One region of the Streptomyces thermoviolaceus genome, then DNA from elsewhere that is predicted to be linked to it. Evidence: riboswitches for the same ligand, from Rfam matches in the RefSeq annotation. Region 1 holds a riboswitch; each other region holds the start of a gene.

What was found. A riboswitch is a leader RNA that binds a small molecule or an ion and turns the genes downstream of it on or off. The one in region 1 is predicted to bind cyclic di-AMP.
Positions count from the first base shown of each region.
Region 2: another riboswitch for cyclic di-AMP. It lies ahead of OG899_RS14380 (M23 family metallopeptidase); the one in region 1 lies ahead of OG899_RS10940 (transglycosylase SLT domain-containing protein).
Region 3: another riboswitch for cyclic di-AMP. It lies ahead of OG899_RS05650 (M23 family metallopeptidase); the one in region 1 lies ahead of OG899_RS10940 (transglycosylase SLT domain-containing protein).
Region 4: another riboswitch for cyclic di-AMP. It lies ahead of OG899_RS23330 (C40 family peptidase); the one in region 1 lies ahead of OG899_RS10940 (transglycosylase SLT domain-containing protein).

Region 1 covers NZ_CP109280.1:2,505,108-2,512,048, forward strand. Annotated here, with positions in the region: gene OG899_RS10925 (ATP-binding cassette domain-containing protein) at 1-824, opposite strand, end outside; gene OG899_RS10930 (DUF2092 domain-containing protein) at 859-2,085, opposite strand; gene OG899_RS10935 (polyprenyl synthetase family protein) at 2,441-3,451, opposite strand; cyclic di-AMP (ydaO/yuaA leader) riboswitch at 4,057-4,245, shown strand; gene OG899_RS10940 (transglycosylase SLT domain-containing protein) at 4,250-4,735, shown strand; gene OG899_RS10945 (HAD family hydrolase) at 4,796-5,602, opposite strand; gene OG899_RS10950 (ATP-grasp domain-containing protein) at 5,764-6,941, opposite strand, start outside.
Region 2 covers NZ_CP109280.1:3,276,981-3,283,921, reverse strand. Annotated here, with positions in the region: gene OG899_RS14390 (PrsW family intramembrane metalloprotease) at 1-163, shown strand, start outside; gene OG899_RS14385 (aldo/keto reductase) at 323-1,267, opposite strand; gene OG899_RS14380 (M23 family metallopeptidase) at 1,372-2,412, opposite strand; cyclic di-AMP (ydaO/yuaA leader) riboswitch at 2,424-2,580, opposite strand; tRNA gene OG899_RS14375 (tRNA-Met) at 3,136-3,209, opposite strand; gene OG899_RS14370 (dihydrofolate reductase family protein) at 3,312-4,442, opposite strand; gene fabI (enoyl-ACP reductase FabI) at 4,707-5,486, opposite strand; tRNA gene OG899_RS14360 (tRNA-Lys) at 5,866-5,939, opposite strand; gene OG899_RS14355 (hypothetical protein) at 6,090-6,941, opposite strand, start outside.
Region 3 covers NZ_CP109280.1:1,279,871-1,286,811, forward strand. Annotated here, with positions in the region: gene OG899_RS05645 (GntR family transcriptional regulator) at 270-941, opposite strand; gene OG899_RS05650 (M23 family metallopeptidase) at 1,240-1,998, opposite strand; cyclic di-AMP (ydaO/yuaA leader) riboswitch at 2,011-2,171, opposite strand; gene OG899_RS05655 (pitrilysin family protein) at 2,397-3,785, opposite strand; gene OG899_RS05660 (pitrilysin family protein) at 3,782-5,152, opposite strand; gene OG899_RS05665 (DNA topoisomerase (ATP-hydrolyzing) subunit A) at 5,478-6,941, shown strand, end outside.
Region 4 covers NZ_CP109280.1:5,341,957-5,348,897, forward strand. Annotated here, with positions in the region: gene OG899_RS23310 (8-amino-7-oxononanoate synthase) at 1-736, shown strand, start outside; gene OG899_RS23315 (DUF397 domain-containing protein) at 868-1,098, opposite strand; gene OG899_RS23320 (helix-turn-helix transcriptional regulator) at 1,128-1,985, opposite strand; gene OG899_RS23325 (ATP-binding protein) at 2,242-2,733, shown strand; gene OG899_RS23330 (C40 family peptidase) at 2,750-3,223, opposite strand; cyclic di-AMP (ydaO/yuaA leader) riboswitch at 3,226-3,348, opposite strand; gene OG899_RS23335 (ANTAR domain-containing protein) at 4,048-4,437, shown strand; partial or broken gene OG899_RS23340 (amino acid permease C-terminal domain-containing protein) at 4,608-4,724, opposite strand; partial or broken gene OG899_RS23345 (XRE family transcriptional regulator) at 4,942-5,019, opposite strand; gene OG899_RS23350 (SDR family oxidoreductase) at 5,327-6,076, shown strand; gene OG899_RS23355 (hypothetical protein) at 6,261-6,422, shown strand; gene OG899_RS23360 (hypothetical protein) at 6,638-6,832, shown strand; gene OG899_RS23365 (hypothetical protein) at 6,832-6,941, shown strand, end outside.

The DNA.
Region 1 (6,941 bases):
CTCACCCGGTCACCGGTGACCACCAGGTCGCCCACGCCCTGCTCCTTCAGCACCCGGGCGGCCTCCCCCGCATCGGGCGTGGTGACCACGAGCCGGCCGCGCACCCCCGTGGCCAGCTCGGGCACCGGGCCCTGGGCGACGAGCCTGCCGTGGGCCATGACCGCGGCGTGCGTGCACATCTGCTCGATCTCGTCGAGCAGATGGGAGGAGACGAAGACGGTCGTGCCGTCCGAGGCCAGCTGCCGCACCAGGGAGCGGATCTCCCGCATGCCCTGCGGGTCCAGGCCGTTGGTCGGCTCGTCCAGCACCAGCAGTCTGCGGGGCCGCAGCAGCGCGGCGGCCAGGCCGAGCCGCTGCTTCATGCCCAGGGAGTACGCCGTGGCCTTCTTGCCCGCGGCCGCGGTCAGGCCCACCCGGTCCAGGGCGGCGTCGACGCGGGCCGTGCGGGTGCGCGGGTCGGCGGTCGGGTCGGCGGCGTCGTAGCGCAGCAGGTTGTCCCGGCCGGACAGGAAGCCGTACAGGGCGGGGCCCTCGATGAGGGCGCCGACCTGCGGCAGCACGGTGCGGGCGGCGCGGGGTACGGGACGGCCCAGGACGTGCGCGGTGCCGGAGGTCGGCTCGATCAGGCCCAGCAGCATGCGGATGGTGGTGGTCTTGCCCGAGCCGTTCGGGCCGAGGAAGCCGAAGACGCTGCCCTCGGGGACCGTCAGGTCCAGTCGGTCGACGGCGAGCTGTCCGCCCCGGTAGCGCTTGGTCAGCGCATGGGTGCGGATGACGCCGTCCACCATCTCCGGCTGCCGCGTCGCGGCGGGCGCCTCGTCCATCGGCTCCCTCGATCCGTCGTGCCCCGAGCGGGGCTCACCGTGCCTCGTTCGCCGCCTTCACCAGCGTGTCCTTGGTGACGGCACCGGCATAGACCGTGCCGTCGTCGGTGACCAGGGCGTTGATCAGGCGGGTGGAGAACACCGTGCCCGTGCCGAACTTTCCGCCGACCTGGTCGCCGAGCGAGCCGAGGAAGCCGCTCGCGGCGCCCTGCCCGGAGGACGGCCGGGTGCCGCCGCCGAGGCCGGTGTCGAAGCGGACGACGGAGTTCCAGCCCTTGCCGACGACCCGCACACCGTCCTTCGCCGTCCCGTCGCCGGCGGCCTCGCCCGAGGGCAGCAGCCCCTCGGGGAAGGCGCCGAAGGGCAGGGAGTGCTCGCCGGCGTCCTCGCCCTCGGTGACCTTCGCCCCCTCGGGCGGGGTGAAGCGGAACGTGGAGGCGGCCGGTTGCGCGAAGCTGATCCGGGTGAAACCGGCGTCCACGACGGCGGGTCCGCCGCCGGCCGGGGTGAGCGTGAACTTCAGCGGCAGGCCGGTCGCGGAGTCCACCGCGATGGTGATCACGCCGACCGTGGTGCCGGAGGCGTGCCGGGGCGTGACGACCAGCCGGTAGGCGTCCCGGCCGGCCACCCGGGCGGTGCCGTCGACCTTCACCGAGGTGGTGTCGTCGACCGCCGCGAGGACCTTGTCGGCGAAGTCCTGGGGCGTGCCGGGCACCTGCTCGCGGTGCTGTGCGCCGTGCCGGGACGCGGTGGTGTGGTACACCTCGCCGGAGGCGCTGTCGTAGCCCCAGACGTCCTTGCCGTTGTGGACGATGCTGTACTCGGCGGCCTTCTCGACCAGCGAGACCTTCTGCCGGTCGGGGCCGTCGGCCGCGATCCGCAGCGTGTGCGTGCCCGAGGCCAGCTCGGCCAGGCGGGACGCCGGGTCGGCCGACCCCCCGTCACCGTCCTTGCCGGCGCCGGAGGCCAGACCTTCCGCCAGGCCGCCGAGGTCGGGCAGGCCGAGGTCGGTGCTGATCCGGACCGTGCCGGACAGCTGCTCGACGTCGGACGCGGCCATCGTGGCGAGGAGCTGCCGGGCGCTGACGTCGGGCAGGTCGGGATCGCCGGAGTCGGCGAGCGCGGGGACCAGTCCGATGGTCGCCGCGGCCACCCCCATCACCGCCACGGGGACGACGTACCGGGCGGCCTTGCGCCGCACCGGGTGCGGCACGCGCGTCTGCCCGGGGTCCGTGGTGCCGTCGGATGCGTACGGTGCCATGTGTGCCTTACCTCCGTCGTCGGCGGCGGCTCCCCTGTGCGCTGTTCCCACCCGAGCCGCCATTCTCACCCGAAACGGTGAGGAGTGGTGTGGTCCGTGTCTCCATCTGACCAGAACCGCACCCCGAAGACGTCAGACCTCGGGTCCACCCCCCGGTACGCCTGCGGTATGACGCGCCGGGCGACTCTCCCCCCGGGACCCGTAGGGGATGCCGGGGGCGGGGCTCAGGGCGACGGGCAGCAGGCAGGACCGGCCGACGGGCGGGCGGGACCGGCCGATGCGCGGGCCGGACGGCAGGACCCGGCCGACGGGCGGGCCGGACGGCAGGACCCGGCCGGTGCGCGTGTGCGAGGGGTCAGCCGGCCCGGTGCACCACGGCGTCGCACAGGTCGATCAGCGCGGCCTTGGCGTCGCAGTCCTCCAGCGGGGCGAGCGCGGCCCGGGCGTCCTCCGCGTACCGCACGGTGTCCCGGCGCGCCTGCTCCAGGGCCGGGTGGGCGCGCAGCGCGGCCAGCGCCTCGGCGTGCCGGGCGTCGTCGCTGAGGTCGGAGTCCAGCAGCTCGCACAGCGCGACGTCCTCGGCCAGGCCGAGCCGCGCCACCCGCTCGCGCAGCCGCAGCACCGGCAGGGTCGCGATGCCCTCGCGCAGGTCGGTGCCCGGGGTCTTGCCGGACTCGTGGGTGTCGGAGGCGATGTCCAGCACGTCGTCGGCCAGCTGGAAGGCGACGCCCAGCCGTTCGCCGTACTGGGTGAGCACGTCCACGACGGTCTCGTCGGCCCCGGACATCATGGCGCCGAACCGGCAGGAGACGGCCACCAGCGAGCCGGTCTTGCCGCCGAGGACGTCCAGGTAGTGGTCGACCGGGTCCCGGCCGTCCTGGGGGCCCGCGGTCTCCAGGATCTGACCGGTGACCAGCCGCTCGAAGGCCAGGGCCTGCACCCGGACCGCCTCGGGGCCCAGGTCGGCGAGGATCTGCGAGGCACGGGCGAACAGGAAGTCACCGGTGAGGACGGCCACGGAGTTGCCCCAGCGGGTGTTGGCGCTGGCCACGCCGCGCCGCACCGCGGCCTCGTCCATGACGTCGTCGTGATACAGCGTCGCCAGGTGGGTCAGTTCCACCACCACCGCCGAGGGGACCACGCCCGGCGCGTACGGGTCGCCGAACTGCGCCGCGAGCATCACGAGCAGCGGCCTGAACCGCTTCCCGCCGGCCTTGACCAGGTGCTGCGCGGCCTCGGTGATGAAGGGGACCTCGCTCTTGGTGGCTTCGAGCAGCCCTTCCTCGACAGCCGCCAACCCGGCCTGGACATCGGCTTCGAGAGCCTGGCCCCGCACGCTCAGCCCGAACGGCCCGACGACGGTCACGAGGGGTCTCCTGTCTGCTGGTGTCTGCTGGCGATTACACGGTTTGTCGATAGGTCGCTGCCATCACTCAAGTCAGCGTATCCGGTCATGTTTCGATCACCGATAGCGCCCACCGTTCCAGGCCGGGCGCTATCGGGTATCGCTCGATACGGCGCCGAATGCGACATATGTACAGATATGTGCCGTCTTGGTACCCCCTGCCAGAGGTTGCCCGCGCCCGCCATGCGTGCCCACCCATACACACGTTCACACTGGCCATAACGTCACCCGGCGTGACGATCGTCACGCCACGGCGCCCCACACCTCCCTTCATCGCCCGATTCAACCCTATTAGCACCCCAATTCCTGTTAGCCGTGAATACCCCTGCCCGGCGGGCGACCGTGAGGTGTATCACGTCCACGCCGGGCATACATCGCGCCACCCGCTCTTTATTCCCGCTTCACGCAGGCAAGTTGACCCTTGGCGGACGCGAAGGATCAAGCCCCTCATAAGCCCTTGATCATGGAATATCCGGGCGATGCGGGCGACGAGGACTTGTTCCGGACATGTGCTGTCGCATAGCTTCCCGCCACGCCGGGCGGAACGCCGAATCCTGCCGCCGCCCGGAACCCATCGACCGAACCCTCACGGCAGGAGCGGGGGACCCAGGTAAGTCGCCGGGCCGGAGCACCGGACGTCACCGGACGTCAGGCCGCGCCGGAACGGCTAGGGGTGAAGCCGCGCCCTTCGGGGCCGGCCGGGCACCTTTCCGCCCGAACCCGACAGCTCACCTCGCAGGCGGCGGAGAGGAAGAACCCATGTCTGTCCACGGACGTCCTACCCGTCGCAGCGCTCGACTGATGCGGGCCCTCGCCGTCGGCGGCGCGAGCGCCGCCGTTCTCGCCCTGCCTCTCGTGGGCGCCACCGGCGCCGTCGCGGCCACCCCGGCGGCGGCGCAGACCACCGCCACCGCGGTGAGCTACTCGGACAACCTCGACGGCTGGATCCGCGAGTCGCTCGCGATCATGCGGGAGCACGGCATCCCCGGCTCCTACAACGGCATCTACCGCAATGTGATGCGCGAGTCCTCCGGCAACCCCAAGGCCATCAATCTGTGGGACTCCAACGCCGCCAAGGGCATCCCGTCCAAGGGCCTGCTCCAGGTCATCCAGCCCACGTTCGACGCGTACCACGTGCCCGGCACCTCGTACGACATCTACGACCCGGTCGCCAACATCACGGCCGCCTGCAACTACGCGGCCGACCGGTACGGCTCCATCGACAACGTCAACGGCCCGTACTGACCGGCGCCCACGGCGCGTACCGGTGAGCGGTCGGCCGGCCGGGACCCGGTCGGCCGACCACTAGCCAAACAACCGTTCGAGGACGACGGCGACTCCGTCGTCCTCGTTCGACACGGTGACCTCGTCGGCCACCGCCTTCAGTTCCGGGTGGGCGTCGGCCATCGCCACCCCCCAGGCGGCCCACCGGAACATCGGGATGTCGTTCGGCATGTCCCCGAACGCCAGAGCGGCGCTCCGGTCCAGGCCCAGGTGCTCGGCGGCCAGCGCCAGCCCGGTCGCCTTGGTGATGCCGCGGGGCTGCAGCTCGACCGTCCCCGGGCCCGACATGGTGACCGTGGCGAGACAGCCCACCACGCCGCGGGCCGCCGCCGCCAACGCGTCGTCGGACAGCACCGGATGGCGCAGCAGCACCTTGGTGATGGGCTTGTGCCACAGCTCGTCGCGCCGCTGCACCCGGTGGGCGGGCAGGGTCGGGTGCGGCATGCGGTAGCCCGGCTCGATGAGCGTCAGCCCGTCCACGCCGTCCTGGTCGACCGCCGCGTACACCTCGCCCACCTCGGCCTCGATCTTGCCGAGCGCCACCTCCGCGGTCTCCCGGTCCAGGGTGACCGACGCCAGCAGCCGGTCCGCGCCCGCGTCGTAGAGCTGGGCTCCCTGCCCGCACACCGCGAGCCCGGTGATGCCCAGGGACGCCAGCAGCGGCTTCACCCGCGGCGCCGGCCGGCCGGTGACGACGAGATGGCGGGCGCCGGCCGCCGTCGCCCGCGCCAGCGCGGCTCGGGAACGCTCGGACACGCTGTCGTCGCCGCGCAGCAGCGTCCCGTCCAGATCGGTGGCGACGAGGGCGTAGGCAGGGGGTGCGGGCATGAGCGAAGAATACGGACCGTGCACCGTGCCGGGCCTGCCGCCCGTCCGAGGCACGCGCACCGGCCGCCGGGCGTGTCGCCGACGGCGGGTCAGCCGCAGGCAGCTGCCTCGACGCAGCCGCGGGTCCTTGCCGCGACCCGGCCGCGGCTCGTCGTTTCGGCTCAGCCGCGGGCCGAGGTGGCGCTGCCGCGGCGGTGGGTGCGCCACAGCTGGTAGAGGTGCTTGACGCCCGGCCGCACGAAGCGGGCGAGCATGGTGACGAACGGCAGCGGGTCGTCGGCCGCCAGCCAGGCCAGCTCCGTCCCGGTCGCCCGGGCCGGGGCGTGCGGCGTGGTGTAGCCGCTGCGGCGGTAGGCGAGCAGGGCGGGCAGGTCGATGTTCTCCACGACGAAGCGGTGACCGGAGCGCTGCTCCCCCGCCGGGACGGGACGCCCGGTGAGGTCCAGGTGCAGGGCGCGGACCACGTCCACGCCCGACTCGCTCTCGAACAGCCGGAACTGCGCGCCCATCCGCGGATTGAAGTCCAGCAGCTTGTACTGCCCGTCGCGCCGGTCGTAGCGCAGGTCGAGGTCGACGATCCCGGTGAAGCCGATCTGCTTGACGAACCGCTCGGCCAGATCGGCGAGTTCCGGATTGTCCACGACGTAGGCGTGCGCCGTCATGCCCGCGTGGGGCGGCCAGGAACGGACCTTCACCCCGGTGAACAGCGCCTGCGGGGTGGCGTCCTGGGCGAAGTAGGCGTGCACGATCCAGTCCTCGGCCTGCTCCCGCGGCAGGTACTCCTGCAGCACCACCCCCGGCCGCTCGCCCCAGTCACGGGCCAGGGTGAGCAGGCCCTCGCGGGTGGTGATCCGCGTGGTGCCGTTCACCGCCGGGCGGCTGCGGCGCACGAACGCCTCGCGGTTCTTCGCCACCACCGGGAAACGGGCCTGCTCGGCGAAGGCGACGACGTCCTCGTAGGTCTGCGGGAAGGACGTCGCGGGCGCGGGGACGCCGTGCTCCACGCACAGCTCGTACAGCCCCTGCTTGCTGGCCAGCTGCCGGGGCAGGCCGGGGGCCACCCGCGGGAAGAGGAACGGGCCGGCGAGCGCGTCCTGGTGCTCGGCGATCAGGACGGCGGCCTCCTCGTCGGTGGGCACCAGCACGGTGGGCCGGCCGATCCGGCGGCCGATCCGCAGCAGGCCCTCCACCAGATGGCCGGCGTCCTCGGTGCCCCGGGTCCGCCAGACGAAGGCCCGTGTGAGATAGCGGGAGCAGGCCGCGGGGGTGTAGGCGTCCTCGGTGATCGCGTACATCGGCACGCCGAGCCGGCCCAGGCTGCGGATCGCTCCCACCCCGC
Region 2 (6,941 bases), 770 kb from region 1:
GGCCCCCGTCAGCGGGCCCACCGCAGCAGCTCAGGGGCCGACCGCGCCCTCCCCTGCCCCGGGACCCCACGGACCGGGGCCTCAGGGACCAGGAACCCACGGACCGGCAGGCCCCTACGGCCCCTGGCACGGCCACGACCCATGGGCCCCGCACCAGCCCTGAGGCCGCACCCTCGAGGCCGTCGAGACGCGTCAGGGCCGGTACCCCGCCGACGGGGTACCGGCCCTGCTCCGTCTGCTCCGGCTGACTGTTCTGCCTGCTCCGTCTGCTCCGGCTGACTGTTCTGCCTGTTCCGCCTGCCGTCCGCCCCGCCCGGACCGCTCAGGCCGAGGCGCGGTTCAGCTCGGCCAGGTCGTCGTCCGTCAGCCGCAGGTCCGCCATGGCGAGCAGCGCCGGAAGCTGCTCCACCGTCCGGGCCGAGGCGATCGGGGCGACCACCGTCGGCTGCGCCGCGAGCCACGCCAGCGCCACCGTGGCGACCTCGGCGCCGTGCCGTCGGGCCACCTCGTCGAGCGCGGCGAGGACCTTCCGCCCGCGCTCGGTCTCCAGGTGGGCCCCGGCACCGCTCGCCCGCGCGCTGTCGACCGTGACACCGGGCCGGTACTTGCCGGTGAGGAATCCAGCGGCCAGCGCCCAGTACGGCACGGCCGCCAGGCCCCAGCCCCGGGCGACGTCCCGCAGCTCGCCCTCGTAGGTGTCGCGCGAGACCAGGTTGTAGTGCGGCTGGAGCGCCACGTACCGGGCCAGCCCCTCCCGGTCGGAGAACTCCAGCGAGGCCCGCAGGCGCTCCGGGGAGATGTTGGAGGCGGCGATGTACCGGACCTTGCCCGCCCGCACCAGCTCGTCCAGCGCGCCGATGATCTCCTCGACCGGCACCTCGGGCTGATCGAAGTGCGTGTAGTACAGGTCGATGTGGTCGGTGCCCAGCCGCCGCAGGGAGGCGTCGGCCGCGGCCTTGATGGTGGCCGCGGACAGGCCCCGGTACTCCGGGTGCTGGCTGACCTTGGTGGCGATGACGACGTCGGAGCGGCTGCCCCGCTTCGCCAGCCACCGGCCGATCACCGTCTCCGACTCGCCGCCCTTGTTGCCCTCCGCCCAGGCCGAGTACGAGTCGGCGGTGTCGATGAAGTTGCCGCCCGCGGCGGTGTACGCGTCCAGGACGGCGAAGGACTGCTTCTCGTCGGCGGTCCAGCCGAAGACGTTGCCGCCCAGGCAGAGCGGAAAGACCTCGAGGTTTGACGGACCGAGCGTGCGCACAGGACTCATACCCACGTCAACGCCGGCCGGGACCGGTCATTTCGCCCTCCGCCGGGCCCATCGGCGAAGATCACGCGAACGGCCCCACGGTGCCGCGCGGGGCCGGTCGACGCCTACGGCTGGAGTCCCTTGCCCTGCAGCCACGCCATCGGGTCGATGCCGGCGGCCTGCCCGTCCGGGTGGACCTCCAGGTGCAGATGCGGACCGGTCACATTGCCGGTGGCGCCCACCCGGCCGATGACGTCGCCGGTGTTCACCTTCTGGCCGACGGACACGGTGATCGACGACTGGTGGCAGAACCACAGCTCGGTGCCGTCGTCCAGGGTGAGGACCGTGCGGTAGCCGTAGGCCCCGGCCCAGCCCGCCTGGGTGATGGTGCCGCTGTGGATCGCCTTGATCAGGGTGCCGGTGGGCGCGGCGAAGTCCAGGCCGGTGTGGTGGCCGCTGGACCACATCGAGCCGGCGTCGCCGAAGGTGGAGGTGATGGTGTACGACGAGGTCGGCAGCGTGTACTGCTTGGCCAGCCGGGCCAGCCGCTCCTGCTCGGCCTTCTTCTTGGCCTCCTCCTCCGCCTTCTGCTTCGCGGCGGCGGCCTCCTTCTGCGCCTGGGCGGCGGCCTGCTCGGCCTGCCGGTCGGCGGCGGCGTCGGCCTCCTCCTGCGCCTTGATCTCGACCTGGGCCCGCTGCTGCTCGGCCTGGGCGATGATCCGGTTGCGCAGGGCCTCTCCGGCGTCGGTGCGGCCGGCGTCGGTGTTCCCGTCGGTCTCGGCGGTGACCTGGGTGACGTCGCTGAGCGCGGTCGCGGAGCCCTGCTCGGTGTCGGTGTGCTGCGCGGAGGTGTCGAGCAGCGAACCGACGGACGGCAGGTCCGGCAGGGAGATGGACACCGGCGGCTTGCCCGGGTTGGCGCTGGCCATGCCGCCCGCTCCGACCGCGGCGATCACACCCACGCCGAGCACGGTGGAACTGCGGGCGAATCCGCCGCCGCGCTGCTTGACGACCCGGTGCCGGCCGCGCACCGGGCGGACGGACTCCTCGGTGGGGTTCCACTCCGTCCAGGTGCCCTCGTCGGACCGACCGGCGTCGTGGCCGAAGGTCTCGGTGTGCGGGCTGGGCAGGAACGGGGCTTCGGGAGCGGGCGGGTTGGACGCCACGGAGGCGCACTCCTTTCCTTCCGTCTCGCCTACCGGGTTAGCTGACGGGTTCGGAGCAGGAAGGTCTCCTACGCGCGTCAACTGCCGTGCAGAGCAGGGCAGTCGGGCCCGATTCACCCCTGATGGATGGTTCCCCGGTTCCCTTGCGGGATTCGGCGTGCGCACGCGGAGCCGCCTCTTGTGACGGCTGGGACGACCGCGCTGCGTTATCGAACGTTAATAGAAGCGAGGCACCGTTTCCAAGCCCGTACGGCTGGTTCCTTGCAGCTTTTCAGGCCAGGACATACGCCTCATCACCGGCGAAACCAGGGCGAGTTGACCCGGGAATCCGGCCAGCGACGACCGAAAAAAGCTCCCCGTCCCACGCCGACGTCATATGACAGTTCGTCAGTCGTGATGCGGACGGGGACCGTGTGACCACACACCGTCACCACCCGGCCACCGTCCCCGGTTCGCCGTCCACGCCTCGCGCACCGCCCCGCGGACCGGGCCTCACCTCCACAGCACCGGCACCGCGAACCAAGCGTCACCTCCACAGCACCGGCACCGCGAACCAAGCGTCACGCCCAGAGCACCGGCACCGTGTACCGCCGGCGCCGGACGCCCTGGCAGTCGACCGCACCGATCGCACCGGCCACGGAGGCCGTCCGAGCGCGGCCGCCCAGGCCGCCGAACAACACTCAGGGCCGGAACCCTGATGGGATTCCGGCCCTGAGCCTTCAGTAGCGGGGACAGGATTTGAACCTGCGACCTCTGGGTTATGAGCCCAGCGAGCTACCGAGCTGCTCCACCCCGCGTCGGTGTGTATCCAGTGTACGCCATGCGCGGCAGTGCTCGCACACACCCCGGTGAGGCGCTCGTCACGCACCCCGCAGGCGTCCGGTCCGCTCGCGCATCGCTCACTGCAGCAGATGCCGGTTCGGCGCCTGGGCCGCATCGGCGAACTCCGGCAGCTCCACGACCTGGGCGCCCTCACCCGCCAGCAGCCCGGCCCCGTCGGCGCCCGGCACGAACGTGTCCGGCTCCCGCCAGGCCGTGACGACCCGCCGCACTCCCGCGTCCAGGATCAGCCGGGCGCACGGACGCGGCCGGGAGGCACGCCGGGCGCACGGCTCCAGGCTGCTGTACACCGTCGCACCGGGCAGCCGCGGATCCGCGGGATCGATCTTGGCGAGCGCCGCCTCCTCCGCGTGCACCACCGGGTCACCGCCCTCCCGCGAGTGCGCACGGGCCAGCTCGGTGCCGTCGGCCGCGACCACCACGGCCCCCACGCTGAACGCGGTCCGCGAGGGCGGGCACTGCGCCGCCAGCTCGCACGCGATCCGCAGCCAGTGCCGGTCCGCGGGCACGGCGTCCGCCCCGGTGCCGGGCTCGGTCGGCTCGTACCGCATCAGGACGACGTCCCCGACGGCCCGCGTCTCCAGCAGCCGCAGCCGCCCGCTCTGGTACGCGCCGGGCCCGAACATCCGCGGCGCCCGCGGGTCCCCGACCAGCAGCGGCGCCACCACCAGCTGGATCTCGTCGACCAGCCGGCGCTGCAGCAGCTGGGTGTGGACCGTGCCGCCGCCCTCGACCATCAGCCGGCGCACTCCTCGGACGTCGTGCAGATGTTCCAGCAGCCGCCGCCAGTCCGGCTCGGCCCCCAACGGCACGACATCGGCGGCGACACCGGCCCGCCGCAGCCGCCGGGCGCCCTCGTCGGAGGTGTAGACGATCTTCTCGCCGCCGGTGTGCCAGAAACGCGCCCCCGGATCGAGATCGCCGGAGGCGGTGACCGTGACCTTCAGCGGATGCTCCGGCCGGCCGCTCGCCACCCGCGCGGCGCGCCGCTCGGCCGAGGCGACCAGCAGCCGCGGATCGTCGGCCCGCAGGGTGCCCGCCCCGACGAGGATCGCGTCCACCGACGCCCGTACCTCGTCGACCCGGTCGAAGTCGGCCGGCGAGGACAGCAGCAGCCGGTCGGGCCCGGCGTCGTCCAGGCAGCCGTCGAGGGAGACGGCGGCGGACAGCAGGACATGGGGCAGCGGCATCGACGCACTCTTTCCTCACGAGCCGACGGCCACAAGGGGCGGCGCGGCGGCACAGACGGAGCCGGACGGACGGAAGCGGCCCCGCGCCCCGGCCGGGCTCCGGGCCGCCCCGGTCCAGTCTCGCTCAGCCCCACCCGCTCTCGTCGAGCCCGCCGTTCGCACGGAATGTGCCGTTCCCGCCGGACCTGCCGTTCCCGCGGCCGGGCCGGTCGGGCGACCACCGCGCACGGACGCGGGCCCGGCGAGACGGCCCCCGCGCCGCCGTCAGGCGCCCACGGCGGAGACACCGCCGTCCACGTGCAGGACCTGCCCCGTGATGGCCCGGGCCGCGTCGCTGAGCAGGAAGACGACGGCATCGGCCACCGGCGAGGCGTCCGAGGTGTCCCAGCCCAGCGGAGCCCGCAGGGGCCACTCCTCCGCGAGCTCCTCGAACCCCGGGATGGACCTGCTCGCCATGGTGGTGATCGGGCCGGAGTCGACCGCGTTCACGCGGATGCCCTTGGGACCCAGGTACCGGGCGAGGTAGCGGTTGGTGGCCTCCAGCGCGGCCTTCGCGGGCCCCATCCAGTCGTAGGCCGGCCAGGCGACGGACGCGTCGAAGGTGAGGCTGACCACCGATCCACGGTTCTCGGACTTCTCCAGCAACGGCAGCACGCTCACCGTCAGCGCCTTGAGCGAGAACGCCGACACGTTCATCGCGGTGGCCACCGACTCGAACGGCGTGTTCAGGAAGTTGCCGCCCAGCGCGTCCTGCGGCGCGAACGCCACGGCGTGCACCACTCCGTCCAGGGCCTCCCAGTGCCCGGCGATCCCGTCGGCCAGCGCCGCCAGATCACCGGGCTCGGTGATGTCCGCGGACAGGCACGCCACCGGCTCCTTCGGCAGCCGTCCCGCGATACGGCCCATGATGGAACTCGGTCGGCCCGGGGCGTTCGCGAGGATCACGTCCGCGCCCGCCCTCGTCGCCGCCTCGGCGATCCGGTACCCCATGCTGGTCTCGGTGAGAACACCGAAGACCAGGATCCTCCTGCCGGTCAGATCCACGTGTCCGTCCTTTCGCCCCGGCCGGGCCACGGACGCCGTCCGCGTACGGGCGGCAGCAGAAGTCCAGGCCGGTGATCAGGCCCACGCCCGGAGAGCGGCCTCGCCCGACTCCGCGCCACGGGCGGCTTGCGCGCCCAACATTCCGCAGTCGGCGAGCGGTTGTCCCCGCGGACGAACCCCTTCCCGACGGATTCCTTCGTTCGAGGGATCAGTCCTGCGGTCCTGCGGATCACGGAGGCGGGGCCAGGGCGGGTGTGCGGTGCTGGTGTGCGGTGCTTCCTTCCGGCCGCCCGACCGGCACCCCTGCACGCACGCCCGGCCACCCGCGGACACACATGCGGCCCCCGGTCGGGAGCTGTCCGACCGGGGGCCGCGCGGTAGGCCCTGTGGGACTCGAACCCACAACCAATGGATTAAAAGTCCTGGCCAAGGCTTGCCGGGTGGTTCCGGGCCGTGCTTCGGGGTCCGGAACCACCTGGTCAGGGCATGTGCGCCGTGACGGGCGGTGTGGCTCGTGACAGCTCGTGCCGCATCGTCCGCTCACGCATCGCTCACGCAAAAAGAACCTGCTGAGCAGCGCGTTCAGTACCAATGAGCGCAGTACTACTGCTTCAAAATGCTCATGATCTCGGCCGCTTTGGCGATTGCGACCCGCGGCCCGTATGCGGCCGCAGCAGCCACCACAGCTACAGCGGCCGCCAAGACGGTCTCGACTCCTGAGGGAAGCCCCGTCAGAACGGCCAGGCAAACCGCTGCTACTGGAGCGGAGACCACGGCAACCAGCCGAAGCCCTTCTCGGTTGGCCACCGGAACCGTGCCTCGAAGCCTCTGCTCTGGCAGAAGCCTGCCAGCGTTTCCGGCAGCGTAGCTGTTGCCGATCTTGGCGAGCAGCGCGGCCAGACTGCGGAGCCCACCAATGCCCTTGGTGTCAACCTGCGCCTCGGCAAGCTGCAGTTTTGCCACTACGAGGGCGGCGTGACGCTTTGTGCTGCGCTGCCGGGGAGATCCACGCCTGACGCTGTTCGAGATCCGGTGGACCCGCAGAAGCGACCGCCAAACGATGGAGCACGTGTCATCCAGATGCCGAAGCGCCTGATGCCTGGCGCTCGTATCCGCGCTGGCCACAGCCTCGCACGCCTCGATGGCAGCCATGATCGAGAGCAGGAATCTGTAACCCACGATGGCCTTGCCACGCCGGGCGGCCCACATCAGGAGGGGCAACGTCACACCAGCGAGCATCAGCGCCGGTGGCCTCAGGTCCGGTTGCACCCGCTGAGTGTCGATGGTTTTGATCACGGCGATCAACAGGTCGAAGGCCCCCATGCTGACCGCGAAGGTGAGCAGTTGATAGCGGAGTTTTACGGATCCGGCGGTCTTCCGGCCAGCCTCACGGAGATCATGGATCGGCAGGTCTGCCAAACCAAGCCGTTGGAGCGCCTGAGCTGTCGGCGCTAT
Region 3 (6,941 bases), 1.2 Mb from region 1:
CGCGTCGCCCCTTCGGGGCGGCGCGGTTCTGCATTTCCCGGTATTCCCGGGAGAAGAGAGAAAAGGGCAGCAGGCGGGCGCACCGCAGCGAATTCTCCGTTCCTTTTTTCTACGGCACGTGTGTTAATGGGAGGGGCGCGGAATGTTGACGGCAGGTTGCGAAGTCCTCACAGCGCCCACGGCGACCGGCCCGCGGACACCCGGCGGTGCACGATCGGCGAGCAAGCCGTCCGGGACGGTGGGTGCCGTCCTTGGCGGTACGCCGTCCCTCAGCGGCGGGCCGTCCTGACGCCGGCGTCCGGGCCGGCCGGGGCGCCGGGCTCGCGCAGGCGGTGCCGGGAGACGGCACGCTGGACGTGCAGCGCCGCGATGGCCCGGGCGCGCTCGCTGTCGCCGCGCCGCACCGCGTCCACGACGGCCGCGTGCTCGGCCCACGAGGCCACGGGGTCGGCCGGGGCGGCCACCTGGTAGATCCACGCGATCTTCAGCCGGAGCCGGGTGAGCGCGGTGATGAGCGCGGGGCTGCCGCTGGCCTGGACGAGCGTCTCGTGGAACCAGGCGCCCAGCGCGCGCAGTTCCTCGCCGGCGCCGCGCTCGGCCCGCTCCCGGCCCAGCCTGACCAGGCCGCGCAGCACCTTCAGATGCGACTCGGTGCGCCGCTGGGCGGCTCGCGCGGCGCCCAGGGGTTCCAGCAGCAGGCGCATCTCCAACAGGTCGGCGGCCTCCTGCTCGGTGGGTTCCGCCACGCAGGCGCCGGCGTGCCGGCGGGTCACGACGAAGCCCTCGGCCTCCAGGGTGCGCAGGGCCTCGCGCACGGGGACGCGGGAGACGCCGTAGCGGCGGGCGAGGACGTCCTCCGTGAGCCGGCTGCCGCGCGGGTGGACCCCGGCGACGATGTCGTCCCGGATCGCCGTGCACACCGAATGCGCCGGAATGCGCATGACCGACCTCCGCCTGCATACCGTCGTCATTTCCGCCTCGCGCCGTGCGAGGCGCGCGAGTTCACTGAACTCTGGGGCCGACTCTAAGGCAGGAAACCGTTATTTGCGGCGGGGAACTGTTTTTCATGGGCGGGTTTTGGACAACGCGCCCGCGGCGCGCGTACGGAACGGAGAAAAGCCCCGGCGCGCGGTTGCGGCCGGGGCTTTTCCGTGGGAGCCGGGGCGTTCGCGCGGCGTCGAGGCCGTTCGGGCGTCAGGACCGTTCCGGCGCCGAAGCCGTTCGCCGCGCCGGTGCGCGTCAGACGTCCACGCCGTGCTGGCGGAGGTAGGCGACGGGGTCGATGTCGGAGCCGTAGTCGGGGCCGGTGCGCACCTCGAAGTGCAGGTGCGGTCCGGTGACGTTGCCGGTCGCGCCGGACAGGCCGATCTGCTGGCCGGGGACGACCTGCTCGCCCACCGAGACGTTGATGAACGACAGGTGGCCGTACTGGGTGTAGTGACCGTCGGCCATCCGGATCACGATCTGGTTGCCGTACGCGCCGCCCCAGCCGGTCTGGACGACGGTGCCGGAGCCGACGGCATGCACCGGGGTGCCGGTGGCGGCGTGGAAGTCGATGCCGGTGTGGGTGCCGGAGGACCACAGGGAGCCGCCGCTGTGGTAGCCGGTGGAGACGGAGGAGCCGAAGACCGGCGCCACGAAGGTGTCGAGCAGCTTGCGCTCGGCCTCCCGGGCGGCGCGCTCGGCGGCCTCCCGTTCCCGCTTCGCCAGCTCGGCGGCCGCCTTCCGGGCCTCCTGCTCGGCCCGCTTGCGGTCGGCCGCCTCGCGCTGGGCGACGGCCTGTGCGTCGATCTTGTCCGCGAGGGCGTCGGTCAGGGAGATCACCGGGCTGAGGCCGGTCTCCTCGGCGGCCGGACCGTCGGAGGCGAAGGCCGGCGAGGCGGCCAGGGTGCCGACGACGCCGGTGGTGGTCAGGGCCGCGACGCCGGCGGCGCGGGCGGTGGTGCGGTGGATCGACCCGGGACGGCGGTGCTTGCCGGTGGCGCGCGTGAACGCCATGCAGACGCTGGTCCTTTCCTTCCCTGTCGCCTGCCGGGTTAGCTGACGGGTTCGGAGCAGGAAGGTCTCCTACGGTCACCCGCGCGGCCTTGTGCGGGCGTCCGATTCACCCCGGGACATGGGTCCCCGGCTCCCCTGGCTCGCGCCGTACGGGGACTCGGCGATGGCTGTCCGGTGCCGCGGGTGCGGCGTGAAGCCCGACGAACAGCCGGAGAGACGCTAAAGGGGGCGCACGTCAATTCCCAAACCGAAGCGGGAGTTTGTAGCACAGACCACAGGGCAGAAAGGCAGCCTCCGGCGCATTTGGGACACCACGGGGCCCTGGTGACCGTCCGGTCACCAGGGCCCCGCCGGCTCGGTGGTCCGCTAGGGCGTCACGTATGCCGTCACCGATGCCGTCACTCGGCCGGGACGACGGTGACCGGGCCGATGCCCAGGGCGGCCACGGGTTCCTCGATCTGCGCCGCGTCACCGACGAGGACCGTCACCAGGCGGTCCACCGGGAAGGCGCTGACCACGGCCGCGGTGGCCTCCACCGTGCCGGTGACGGCGAGCTGCTGGTACAGCGTGGCCTGGTAGTCGTCCGGCAGATGCTGTTCGACCTGGTCGGCGAGGGTGCTCGCCACGGCGGCCGCCGTCTCGTACTTCAGCGGTGCCACCCCGACGAGGTTCTGCACGGCGTTGTCCCGCTCGGCGTCGGTCAGGCCCTCGGCGGCCAGGGTGCGCAGCACGGTGAACAGGTCGTCCAGGGCGGGCCCGGTGTTCGGGGTGTCGACGGAGCCGCTGATCGCGAGCATCGCGGCGCCCGATCCGTCCGGCGCGGACCGCAGCACCTGGCCGAAGGCCCGCACCCCGTAGGTGTAGCCCTTCTCCTCGCGCAGCACCCGGTCGAGGCGGGAGGTGAGGGTGCCGCCCAGGCAGTAGGTGCCGAGCACCTGGGCGGGCCACACGCTGGAGTGCCGGTCCGGTCCGATGCGGCCGATGAGCAGCTGGGTCTGCACGGCCCCGGGACGGTCCACGATGACCACGCGGCCGGTGTCGTCGGCGGTCACCGGGGGCACCGGGCGCGGCGTGGCGGGCGCGCCGGTCCAGGCGCCCAGGGTGTCGCCGAGCACCGCGTCCAGGTCGATGCCGGTCAGGTCGCCGACCACCACGACCGTGGCGGTGGAGGGGCGCACATGGCGGTTGTAGAAGGCGCGGACGGCGGCCGCGTCGATCGCGGCGACGGTCTCCTCGGTGCCCTGCCGCGGCCGGGACATGCGCGAGTCGGCCGGGAACAGCTCCTTGGACAGTTCCTTGGCGGCGCGGCGGGAGGGGTTGGCCAGCTCGTGCGGGATCTCGTCGAGCCGGTTGCGCACCAGGCGCTCGATCTCGGACTCGGCGAACGCGGGGGACCGCAGCGCGTCGGCGAGCAGGCCGAGGCCCTTGGCGAGGCGGGAGGCGGGGACCTCCAGGCTGAGGCGGACGCCGGGGTGGTCGGCGTGCGTGTCCAAGGTGGCGCCGGCGCGCTCCAGCTCGGCCGCGTACTCCTCCGCTGAGAGTCGGTCGGTGCCCTCGGAGAAGGCCCGCGCCATGATCGTTGCGACGCCGTCCAGACCGGCCGGCTCGGCGTCCAGCGGGGCGTCCAGCAGCACCTCGACGGCGACGACCTGCTGGCCGGGGCGGTGGCAGCGCAGCACGGTCAGGCCGTTGTCCAGGGTGCCGCGCTCGGGGGCGGGGAACGCCCACGGCTTGGCCTCGCCCGCCTGGGGCCGCGGGTGGAACTCCATCGTGGCGAGCTCGGTCACTTCGCCGTCTCCTCGCTGTCGTCGGCGGCCGCGGCGTCCGCGTCCGGGGTGTCGTCCTGGGTGTCGGCGGTGGGCTCGTAGACGAGCACCGCGCGGTTGTCGGGGCGCAGGCGGGCCTTGGCGATCTCCTGGACCTCCTCGGGGGTGACCTCGAGGACGCGCTGGACGGCGGTCAGGGCCAGCTGCGGGTCGCCGAACAGGACGGCGAAGCGGCACAGTTCGTCGGCGCGGCCGGCGACCGTGCCGAGCCGGTCCAGCCACTCGCGCTCCAGCTGGGCCTGCGCGCGCTCCATCTCCTCGGCGGTCGGGCCCTCCTCGGCGAACCGGGCCAGCTCCTCGTCGATGGCGGCCTCGATGACGGGGACCTCGACGTCGCCGGAGGTCTTCACGTCCAGCCAGCCCAGGGAGGGCGCGCCGGCCAGCCGCAGCAGGCCGAAGCCGGCGGCGACGGCGGTGCGGTCGCGGCGCACCAGGCGGTTGTAGAGCCGGGAGGACTCGCCGCCGCCGAGGACGGTCAGCGCCAGGTCGGCCGCGTCGCAGGCACGGGTGCCGTCGTGCGGCAGCCGGTAGGCGGCCATCAGGGCGCGGGCGGGCACGTCCTCCTCGACGACCTCCCGCAGCTGCTCGCCGATGATGTCGGGCAGCGTGCCGTCGCGGGGCTCGGGCTTGCCGTCGTGGGCGGGGATGGAGCCGAAGTACTTCTCGATCCAGGCGAGGGTCTGCTCGGGGTCGATGTCGCCGACCACGGAGAGCACCGCGTTGTTCGGCGCGTAGTAGGTGCGGAAGAACTCGCGGGCGTCCTCCAGGGTGGCCGCGTCCAGGTCCGCCATCGACCCGATGGGGGTGTGGTGGTAGGGGTGGCCCTCCGGGTAGGCGAGCGCGGTCAGCTTCTCGAAGGCGGTGCCGTAGGGGACGTTGTCGTAGCGCTGACGGCGCTCGTTCTTGACGACGTCCCGCTGGTTCTCCAGGGATTCCTCGTCCAGCGCGGTCAGCAGCGAGCCCATGCGGTCGGCCTCCAGCCACAGGGCCAGCTCCAGCTGGTGGGCGGGCATGGTCTCGAAGTAGTTGGTGCGCTCGAAGCTGGTGGTGCCGTTGAGGGAGCCGCCGGCGCCCTGCACCAGTTCGAAGTGACCGTTGCCCTTGACCTGGGCGGAGCCCTGGAACATCAGGTGCTCGAAGAGGTGAGCCAGGCCGGTGCGCCCCTTGACCTCGTGGCGGGAGCCGACGTCGTACCAGAGGCACACCGCCGCGACCGGGGTCAGGTGGTCCTCGGAGAGCACCACGCGCAGGCCGTTGGCCAGGCGGTGCTCGGTCGCTGTCAGGCCGCCGGAGCCTGCCTCGGCTGTGGCCGTGTGACCCATGGGCATGTACGTCCCTTCGATCGCGGAGGCGGTCGGGAACCGCCGTTTCCTGCCGGTCCTGCCACTGTATGCAAGCGCGTCCTGCGTCGGCGAAGTTCCCCGAGGAGGTACGCCGAGAGCGAGCACCCCGACGGAGGTGCACAGGGGCTCGGGAAGCGGCCGAGGGGCGCGTGACCGGGGGTGTGCGCATGGCGAGTTCACCGACGCCGTGGGGTCGCGGACCGTGGTGCGGAAGCGGCGGGCGGGGCGGGGTCCGGTCGGTGTTGTCCGTGGGGCGGTCCACAATGGTCCGCGTCAGATCCCGTCACGCTTCAGCAAGGAGCCGGCAGCGATGGCCCGCCGCAGCACGAAGACCCCGCCGCCCGACGACTCGTACGAGGAGAAGATCCTCGACATCGACGTCGTCGACGAGATGCAGGGCTCCTTCCTCGAGTACGCGTACTCGGTCATCTACTCGCGTGCCCTGCCGGACGCCCGCGACGGTCTGAAGCCGGTGCACCGCCGCATCGTCTACCAGATGAACGAGATGGGCCTGCGCCCCGACCGCGGCTACGTCAAGTGCGCCCGCGTCGTCGGCGAGGTCATGGGCAAGCTGCACCCGCACGGCGACGCGTCGATCTACGACGCCCTGGTGCGCATGGCCCAGCCCTTCTCGATGCGGGTGCCGCTGGTCGACGGCCACGGCAACTTCGGTTCGCTGGGCAACGACGACCCGCCCGCGGCGATGCGGTACACCGAGTGCCGGATGACCGCGGCGACGGGCCTGATGACCGAGTCGATCGACGAGGACACCGTCGACTTCGCGCCGAATTACGACGGCCAGGAGCAGGAGCCGGTGGCCCTGCCCGCCGCCTTCCCGAACCTGCTGGTCAACGGCGCGTCGGGCATCGCGGTCGGCATGGCCACCAACATGCCGCCGCACAACCTCGGCGAGGTGATCGCGGCCGCCCGGCATCTGATCCGGCACCCGAACGCGGACCTGGACGCCCTGATGAAGCACGTCCCGGGCCCCGACCTGCCCACCGGCGGGCGGATCGTCGGCCTGTCCGGGATCCGGGACGCCTACGAGACCGGCCGCGGCACGTTCAAGATGCGCGCCACGGTGTCGGTGGAGAACGTCACGGCCCGCCGCAAGGGTCTGGTCGTCACCGAGCTGCCGTTCGCGGTGGGCCCGGAGAAGGTCATCGCCAAGATCAAGGACCTGGTCGCGGCGAAGAAGGTCCAGGGCATCGCCGACGTCAAGGACCTCACCGACCGCGAGCACGGCCTGCGCCTGGTCATCGAGATCAAGAACGGTTTCGTGCCGGAGGCGGTCCTGGAGCAGCTGTACAAGCTGACCCCGATGGAGGAGTCCTTCGGCATCAACAACGTCGCCCTGGTCGACGGCCAGCCCGTCACGCTGGGCCTGAAGGAGCTGCTGGAGGTCTACCTCGACCACCGCTTCGACGTGGTGCGGCGGCGCAGCGAGTTCCGCCGCGGCAAGCGGCGCGACCGGCTGCACCTGGTGGAGGGCCTGCTCACGGCGCTGGTGGACATCGACGAGGTGATCCGGCTGATCCGCTCCAGCGAGAACAGCGCGCAGGCCAAGGAGCGGCTCATGCAGCAGTTCGAGCTGACCGAGGTGCAGACGCAGTACATCCTCGACACGCCGCTGCGGCGCCTGACCAAGTACGACCGCATCGAGCTGGAGGCGGAACGGGACCGGCTGACCGCGGAGATCGAGGAGCTGACCCGGATCCTGGAGTCGGACGCCGAGCTGCGCAAGCTGGTGTCGTCGGAGCTGGCGGCGGTCGCC
Region 4 (6,941 bases), 2.8 Mb from region 1:
GCTGGCCCGTGGCACCGTGCAGGTGATCGGGCACGGCGATACCGAGGGCGCGCGCAAGGCGCTCGGCACCCATGACGGTCCGGCGGTCCTGGTCTGCGACACGGTGTTCTCGGTCGACGGCGATCTCGCGCCTCTGGCCGGGTACGCCGCCGCCTGCCGGGAGCACGGCGCGGGACTGATCGTGGACGACGCCCACGGGCTCGGCGTCGTCGGTGCCGGCGGCCGCGGCGCGGCACACGCGGCCGGGCTCGTGGGCGCCGACGACGTGGTGGTGACCGCCACGCTGTCGAAGTCGCTCGGCAGCCAGGGCGGTGTGGTGCTGGGCCCGGCCCGGGTCGTCCACCATCTGGTCAACGCGGCCCGCACGTTCGTCTTCGACACGGGCCTGGCGCCCGCCGCGGCGGGCGCGGCGCTGGCCGCGCTGCGGCTGCTGCGCCGCGAGCCGTGGCGGGCGGACCGGGTCCGTGAGGTGGCCGCACAGCTGCACGCGCGTCTGACCGCCGCGGGGCTCGACGCGGTACGGCCCCAGGCAGCGGTGGTCTCCGTGCGCGCACCGTCCGCGCGGGCGGCCGTCGACTGGGCGGCCGCCTGCCGCCGGGCCGGCCTGGCCGTGGGATGCTTCCGGCCGCCCTCCGTGCCCGACGGGGTGTCACGGCTCCGGGTGACCGCCCGCGCGGACCTCACCCCGGCGCAGATCGACCACGCGGTCCGGGTGATCGGCGACACGCGGCCATGAGCCCGCACGGCACGGCCGTGCGGTACCGGACGTGGCCGGGGGCTCCCTGGCCCTCTCGTTCGGATCAGCCCGGCCGCGAGGTGCGGTGCCTGTCGAACGACGTCGGGACGATCCGAACGACAGGCCGCAGGTCACATGCGGTGCACCGCGGCGGTGAACCGGGTCCAGCTGGCGGGGGAGAACAGCAGCGCGGGCCCGGCGGGGTCCTTCGAGTCGCGTACGGCGAGCAGCCCGGCGCAGGGCCCCGAGGCCGGCCGGGCCGTCTCGACGCAGTTGTTGGCGCCCGTGCTGTAGCTGCTGCGCAGCCACCGCACGCCGTGCAGGTCCTTGCTGGAGCGTACGTTCCGCGGCAGAGCAGACATGGTGCCTCCTTACGCGGTCGCTCGCCGTGTCACCAGTCCTGGCGTATCTCGGCGATGTATTCCAACGAGTCCTCGGCCGGCATCGCGTGGAGCCGAAGGGTGTCGAAGGCCTCCGAGTAGGCCTGCAGGTCTTCTTTCCGTTCCAGATGGAGGCTACTCGTCAAATGGTCGAGAACTACCACGTCGAGATCAGATGTGTTCGAAAAGGAGAAGATTACGAAAGGGCCTGTGACGCCGATATGAGCACCCGCGGAAAAGGGCAGTACCTGAAGTGTCACCTGGGGGAGCCGGGCCGCCTCCATCAGGCGGTCCAGCTGGCGTGCCATCACCTCAGGACCGCCGACCTGACGGCGCAGCACCGCCTCGTCCAGTACTGCGTTCAGCCGCAGCGGAGGGTCGCCCCGCAGCACGCCCTGCCGGGTCAGCCGCACCTCGACCAGGGTGTCCAGCCGCTGCTCGTCGACCCCGTCCACAGCCGCCCGGGTCACCGCACGGGCGTACTCGGGGGTCTGCAGCAGTCCGGGGACGACCGAGGTCTCCAGGGTGCGCATGCCGGTGGCCTGGGACTCCAGGCTGATGAAGTCCCGGTAGGTCGGCGGCAGCACCCCGCGGTAGGCGTGCCACCAGGGACGGTCCTCGGCGTCGCCCGAGCCAGCCAACGCCAGCAGCAGTTCGCGCAGTTGACCGTCCTCGACCTCGTATGCGTCGAGCAGTAACCGGACGTCGGCCGGTTTCACCCCGCTGGTGCCGGTCTCGATCCGGCTCACCTTGGACTGGTGCCAGCCCGCTCTGCGGGCCGCCTCGCCGCTGGTGAGTCCCGCCGCCGTGCGCAAGGCACGCAGTTCCGCGCCCAACTTGCGCCGGCGCACCTCAGGACCGTGATGCATCGCAACTCCTCGTCTTCTCGAAAGGTCCGCCGTGGATCGGGACGGCGGCAACGGCCCGCTGCACAGGCCGGTGTCAAATACGTTCTTCCGTAGCAGAGTTCACCGCATCGAGCGACAGATATATGCATATCTTGGTGGATCGCCACCCGTGACCGTCGTGGTGATGGCAGTCTGACGGGCAAGCACCGGTCCGGGACCGCACGCGCACCTCCGCTTTTTTCCGGAACGCGGCCCCGTGGGAAAGGGACGACGTCGCATGGCAGACCATTTGGAAGCATCCGTCACTCTGCCGAGCGAACCCGCCTCGGTGTCCGCCGCGCGCGCATATGCGGTGGGCATTCTCGCGGAGTGGGGTCTGCCGCCGGACTCGGACATCGCCGACACCGTGCGGATCATCGTCTCCGAACTCGCCACCAACGCCGTCCAGCACACCCTCGGACAGTCCCCCACCTTCACGGTGGACCTCGCCCTCGACCGCGACGAACGGCTGCGCATCGGCGTCACCGACAGCCATCCGCGCCTGCCCAGACGACTGCCGGCCGCTGTCCAGCAGGACAACGGCCGGGGGCTGGTGATCATCCGGTGGCTGACCGCCGAGCGCGGCGGCCGTATGACCGTGCGGCCCCTCCGGGAGGGCGGCAAGACGGTCGGTGTCGAACTCCCCTGGTCCCTGCCCGACCGCCCCGCGGGCACGGCCCGGGCGGACGCCGGGCGGCCCGCGGGACGGAATGCGCGCGGGGTGTTCTGACGGGCACCCGGCCCGGTCACCTGACCCTGCCGTACCAGACGTTCTTGGTCCAGATCTTCTCCAGCCGCACCACGGCTCCGGTGCGCGGCGCGTGCCAGATCTTGCCGTGGCCCGCGTAGATGCCGACGTGGTAGACGTACGAGCCCCGGTGGAAGAACACCAGGTCGCCGGCGCGGCGGCTGCGCGCGGAGATGTGGCGGGTCTTGTTGTACTGCTGTGCGGCGGTGCGGGGCAGCTTCTTGCCGGCCTTCTTGAAGGAGTACAGCGTGAGCCCGGAGCAGTCGAATCTCCGCGGGCCCGTCGCTCCCCACTGATAGGGGGAGCCCTTCTTGGACGCCGCGATCTTCAGGGCCTTCGTCGCCAGAGTCGCTGCCGAGGCCTCGGTTGCCGCTCCGGGGATCGCGATCGAGCTGCCCACGGCGGCGAGGGTGAGGGCCGAGGCCGTACCTGCACGGGCTACAAAAGACGGGACACGATTGAGCGCAGTCATGCGCAACCCTTCGTCAGCCGCCTGTGAAGGATGACCTGTCGGATTCGGGCTGGCGAAGTAGCCCGGCCGCGGTGTGCGGCTTCACCCCAAGGGTCCGCCCGGCCCGGTCATGGCGTGACCGTTCCGGCGACCCGTCGTGCTCGGGTCCTCCACTCCTGCCGATCCACTGCGTCGACCGGTCGCCCGGGCGGCGGCAGGACTCGGCGTCCGCCCGGACCGCCCCGCCACCGGTGGCGGGGGCTTGTCGTCAGACACGGATCTTGGCCTACGGGGGTCTGAAAATCCCAACAGTGCCGCTGTGTGGTGTCGTTTCTCGCCATTAGCCCGTTCGGGTGAAATCGGCTGCGTCAACTCGTCCTGCGGTGGTGTGCACGCCCCTGCGACCAGCGCCGAAGCGGCCCGTACCGGCGATCGCGGGGTCCCGGTGCGCAACCGGAACACGACGCTCCGCCGGGGCGTGCCTCCCTCAAAAGGCCGTATCCCGGTTGGTCCGATCCGGGGTTTTGTGCCCTGAGCCGCGTAGCGCGAGGGCCTCGTGCGCCCGCCTGTCCGTGCCTGCGGACGGCGCCAGCGGGGTGGATCACGCGGGTGGTGCAGGGGTCACGCAGGGGTGGTGCACACACGGGCGTGGTGTGAGGGGACGTGGTGGTGTGCGGAGGGATGGCACGGTGTTCCGGGAGGTGTGCGTCCGCCGGGACACCACCGCCCGGCGCGACGCGTGTCCAGAACATGCAGAACGTGCAAGAACGTGCCCGTCGAACGGGGGAGGGCTTCGCTCGTCCGGCCTCCGGTCGTGCGCCGGGTGCTCCTGACGCAAGCTGGAGATGGAACTCGGCCGCTCGACGACCCAGGGGAACTCCATGGCGTTCTTCGCGATGTCCCGGCGGCATCCCCTCCAGCCGCTGTCCGTCACCGACCTGGTGCTGGAGCACGAGCGGCTGCACGAGGAGATCGACCAGCTCCAGCACGCGCTCACCTCGCACGCCGTGATCGACCAGGCCATCGGCGCGGTGGTGGCCTTCGGGCGGATGCCTCCCGACGACGCCTGGCTGGTCCTGCGGGAGGTCTCCCAGCGGACCAACACCAAGGTGCGCACCGTCGCCGAGCATGTGCTGAAGTTCGCCCAGGGAGGCGCCCTGCCCGACACCGAGCTGGAGGCGCTGCGACGCGCCCTCGCCCGGCGCGCGGCGCACGAGCCCGCGGGCCAGTCGTAGACCCTGGGGCGGTGGCCCGGTCGGAGGCGCCGGGCCGGTGCCGCCAAGGCGGTGGGCAGGGCCGCCCCGGTGCCGCGGCGGCGCTCCCCGGACCGCGATGGCGGAACGGGCCGTAGACCACCGGACCGGGATGGCAGAACAGGCCGTAGACCACCGGGGCCGGCCACCATCCACACGGCGCGACGCGGCCAGGTCACCCGGCCCCGGTGGGCGATCAGCCCGACCGAGAAGGCGAAGCCGACGGCCGGGACCAGGGGCACCAGCGGGGTGCGGAAGGCGCGGGGCAGGTCGGGGCGTGTCCGGCCGGCGCAGCACCACGACGGCGACGGCCATCACGCTGTGGCACCGGTGCGCGGGCGCACGCACAGCCGACGGTCCCCGCGCCGAGCACCGCGACCCGCGGCGCGCACCACGAATCAGCTCGCCGCCGGGCCGCCTGTCCAGCAGGTCGGAGATCGGCACCTCGAGCATGCGCGAGAGGTTGAACACCGTCTCGATGGTGGGGTTGCCGGTGCCGGACTCCAGCTGCGACAGCGTCGCCTTGCCGTTCTTCGAGCGTCGCGACAGCTCGCACAGCGACAGCCCCGCTCGGTTCTCGCCCGTCTCGGATCAGCGGCCGGCATGCCCCGGAGCGACCCTGCGCGGCTGCTCACGCGCTCGCCCCCTCTGAGCCCGGTGCGTTCGGTTCGGCGTACAGGCGCCGCAGGGGAGGGACGCCCGAAGCGGGGCACACGAACTGTGTGGCCAGGTGGTCGCCGCGGCGTCGCGCACACCGGTCCGTACGTGCCGTGGACACCGCGGGCCGTCGGCGCCGCACACGGTCTCCGGCCCGCCCCACCCCGGGCGCCGCCGGATGCACCGGGCGGCTCGGGCGAGAACGGAGACGGTGATGAAGATCGTGGTGATCGGCGGTACGGGACTGATCGGCCGGCAGGTCGTGGCACTGCTGTCACAGGCGGGGCACGAGGCGGTGGCGGCCTCTCCCTCCACGGGCGTCGACACCCTGACCGGCGAGGGCCTGGCCCAGGCCCTGCAGGGAGCGGACGTGGTGGTGGACGTGTCGAACGCACCGTCCTTCGACGCCGGGCCCGCGCTCGACTTCTTCACCCGGTCCGCACGACACCTGAGCGAGGCCGAGCACGCGGCGGGGGTCGGCCACCACGTCACGCTCTCCATCGTGGGGGTCGACCAGGTGCCGGACTACGGCTACTACCGGGCCAAGGTCGCCCAGGAGGAGGCCGCCCGCGCGAGCGGCATCCCCTGCGACATCGTGCGCGCCACCCAGTTCTTCGAGTTCATCGGCCCGGTGATGGACATGGGCACCGAAGGCGACGAGGTGCGTCTGCCGTCCACGCGTCTGCGTCCCATCGCCTCGGCCGATGTGGCCGCCGCCGTCGCCGGGACCGCGCAGAGGCGTCCGCTGCCGGGCGTGCATGCCGTCGCGGGACCGCAGACGTACCGGCTCGACCGGCTCGCCGAGATCACTCTGGAGGCGAGGCCGGACGGCCGCCGTGTCGTCACCGACGAGACGGCCGGCCTGTTCGCCGGCATGCCCGAGGGGGTTCTGACCGGCGACGACACCACACACCTCGCGCCCACCCGCTACGAGGACTGGCTCGCCCGGCAGCCGCGCCCCTGACGGCCCCGTCGGCCACCACGCAGGGGAACGGCAGAGGAAGGGCACGCACACCGGCATGGGGCCTGTGCGGTGCGGAACCGTCGGTGCGGAAGACCGTATCGGATCGCTTGGTCCACACACCTGTTGTGGTCGACGCATGGCCCGACCGAGGAACTTCGCCGAGGAACGGGCCCTGGACGCGGCGATGCACACGTTCTGGGAGAAGGGCTTCGAGGCCACTTCCACGCAGGATCTGTGCGAGGCGACCGGGCTGCGACCGGGCTGGGGCGCAACAGCGTCCACGACACGTTCAAGGGCACGCGCGATCCCTTCGAGCGTGCACCGGCCCGGTACATCGACACCATGACGGCCGCCCGTCTGGCCGTCCTGGAGGATGTCCGGCTCAGCGGTGCCGAGCGTATCCGTGCCCTGCTCGCCATGATCTCGTCGACAGCGAGACCGAACACCGCGCGAGCGGCCGCAGCCCCGGTGTCTGACCGTGAACACCACGGTCGCACTCGCCGGCCGCGACCCGCGGGCGGCGCGGATGCTTGAGCGAGACACGGCCCGTCGACGGCCCTGATGGCGCTGTTCTCGATCTTCCTGGCGGACGATGTGCTGGCCGCTTCCGCCACCGGCTGCACCATGATCCTGACCGCGCGGATCATCACCGGCGCGGCCTTTCAGGCCTTCTTCGGCGTAGGCATCTCGCTGTGCGCCCGGCTCACCCGCCCCGAGGTGAGGGGCCGCGCGATCGCGGTCGCCAGGACGGCCTGATGCTGGGGTACCGTGCTCGGCCCGCCGGTCAACACCGTGCGCACCTCCTCACCTCCTTCGTCACCTCCGGCATCATCAGCACCTCCGCCGGCGGTGTCGTGATCGACGC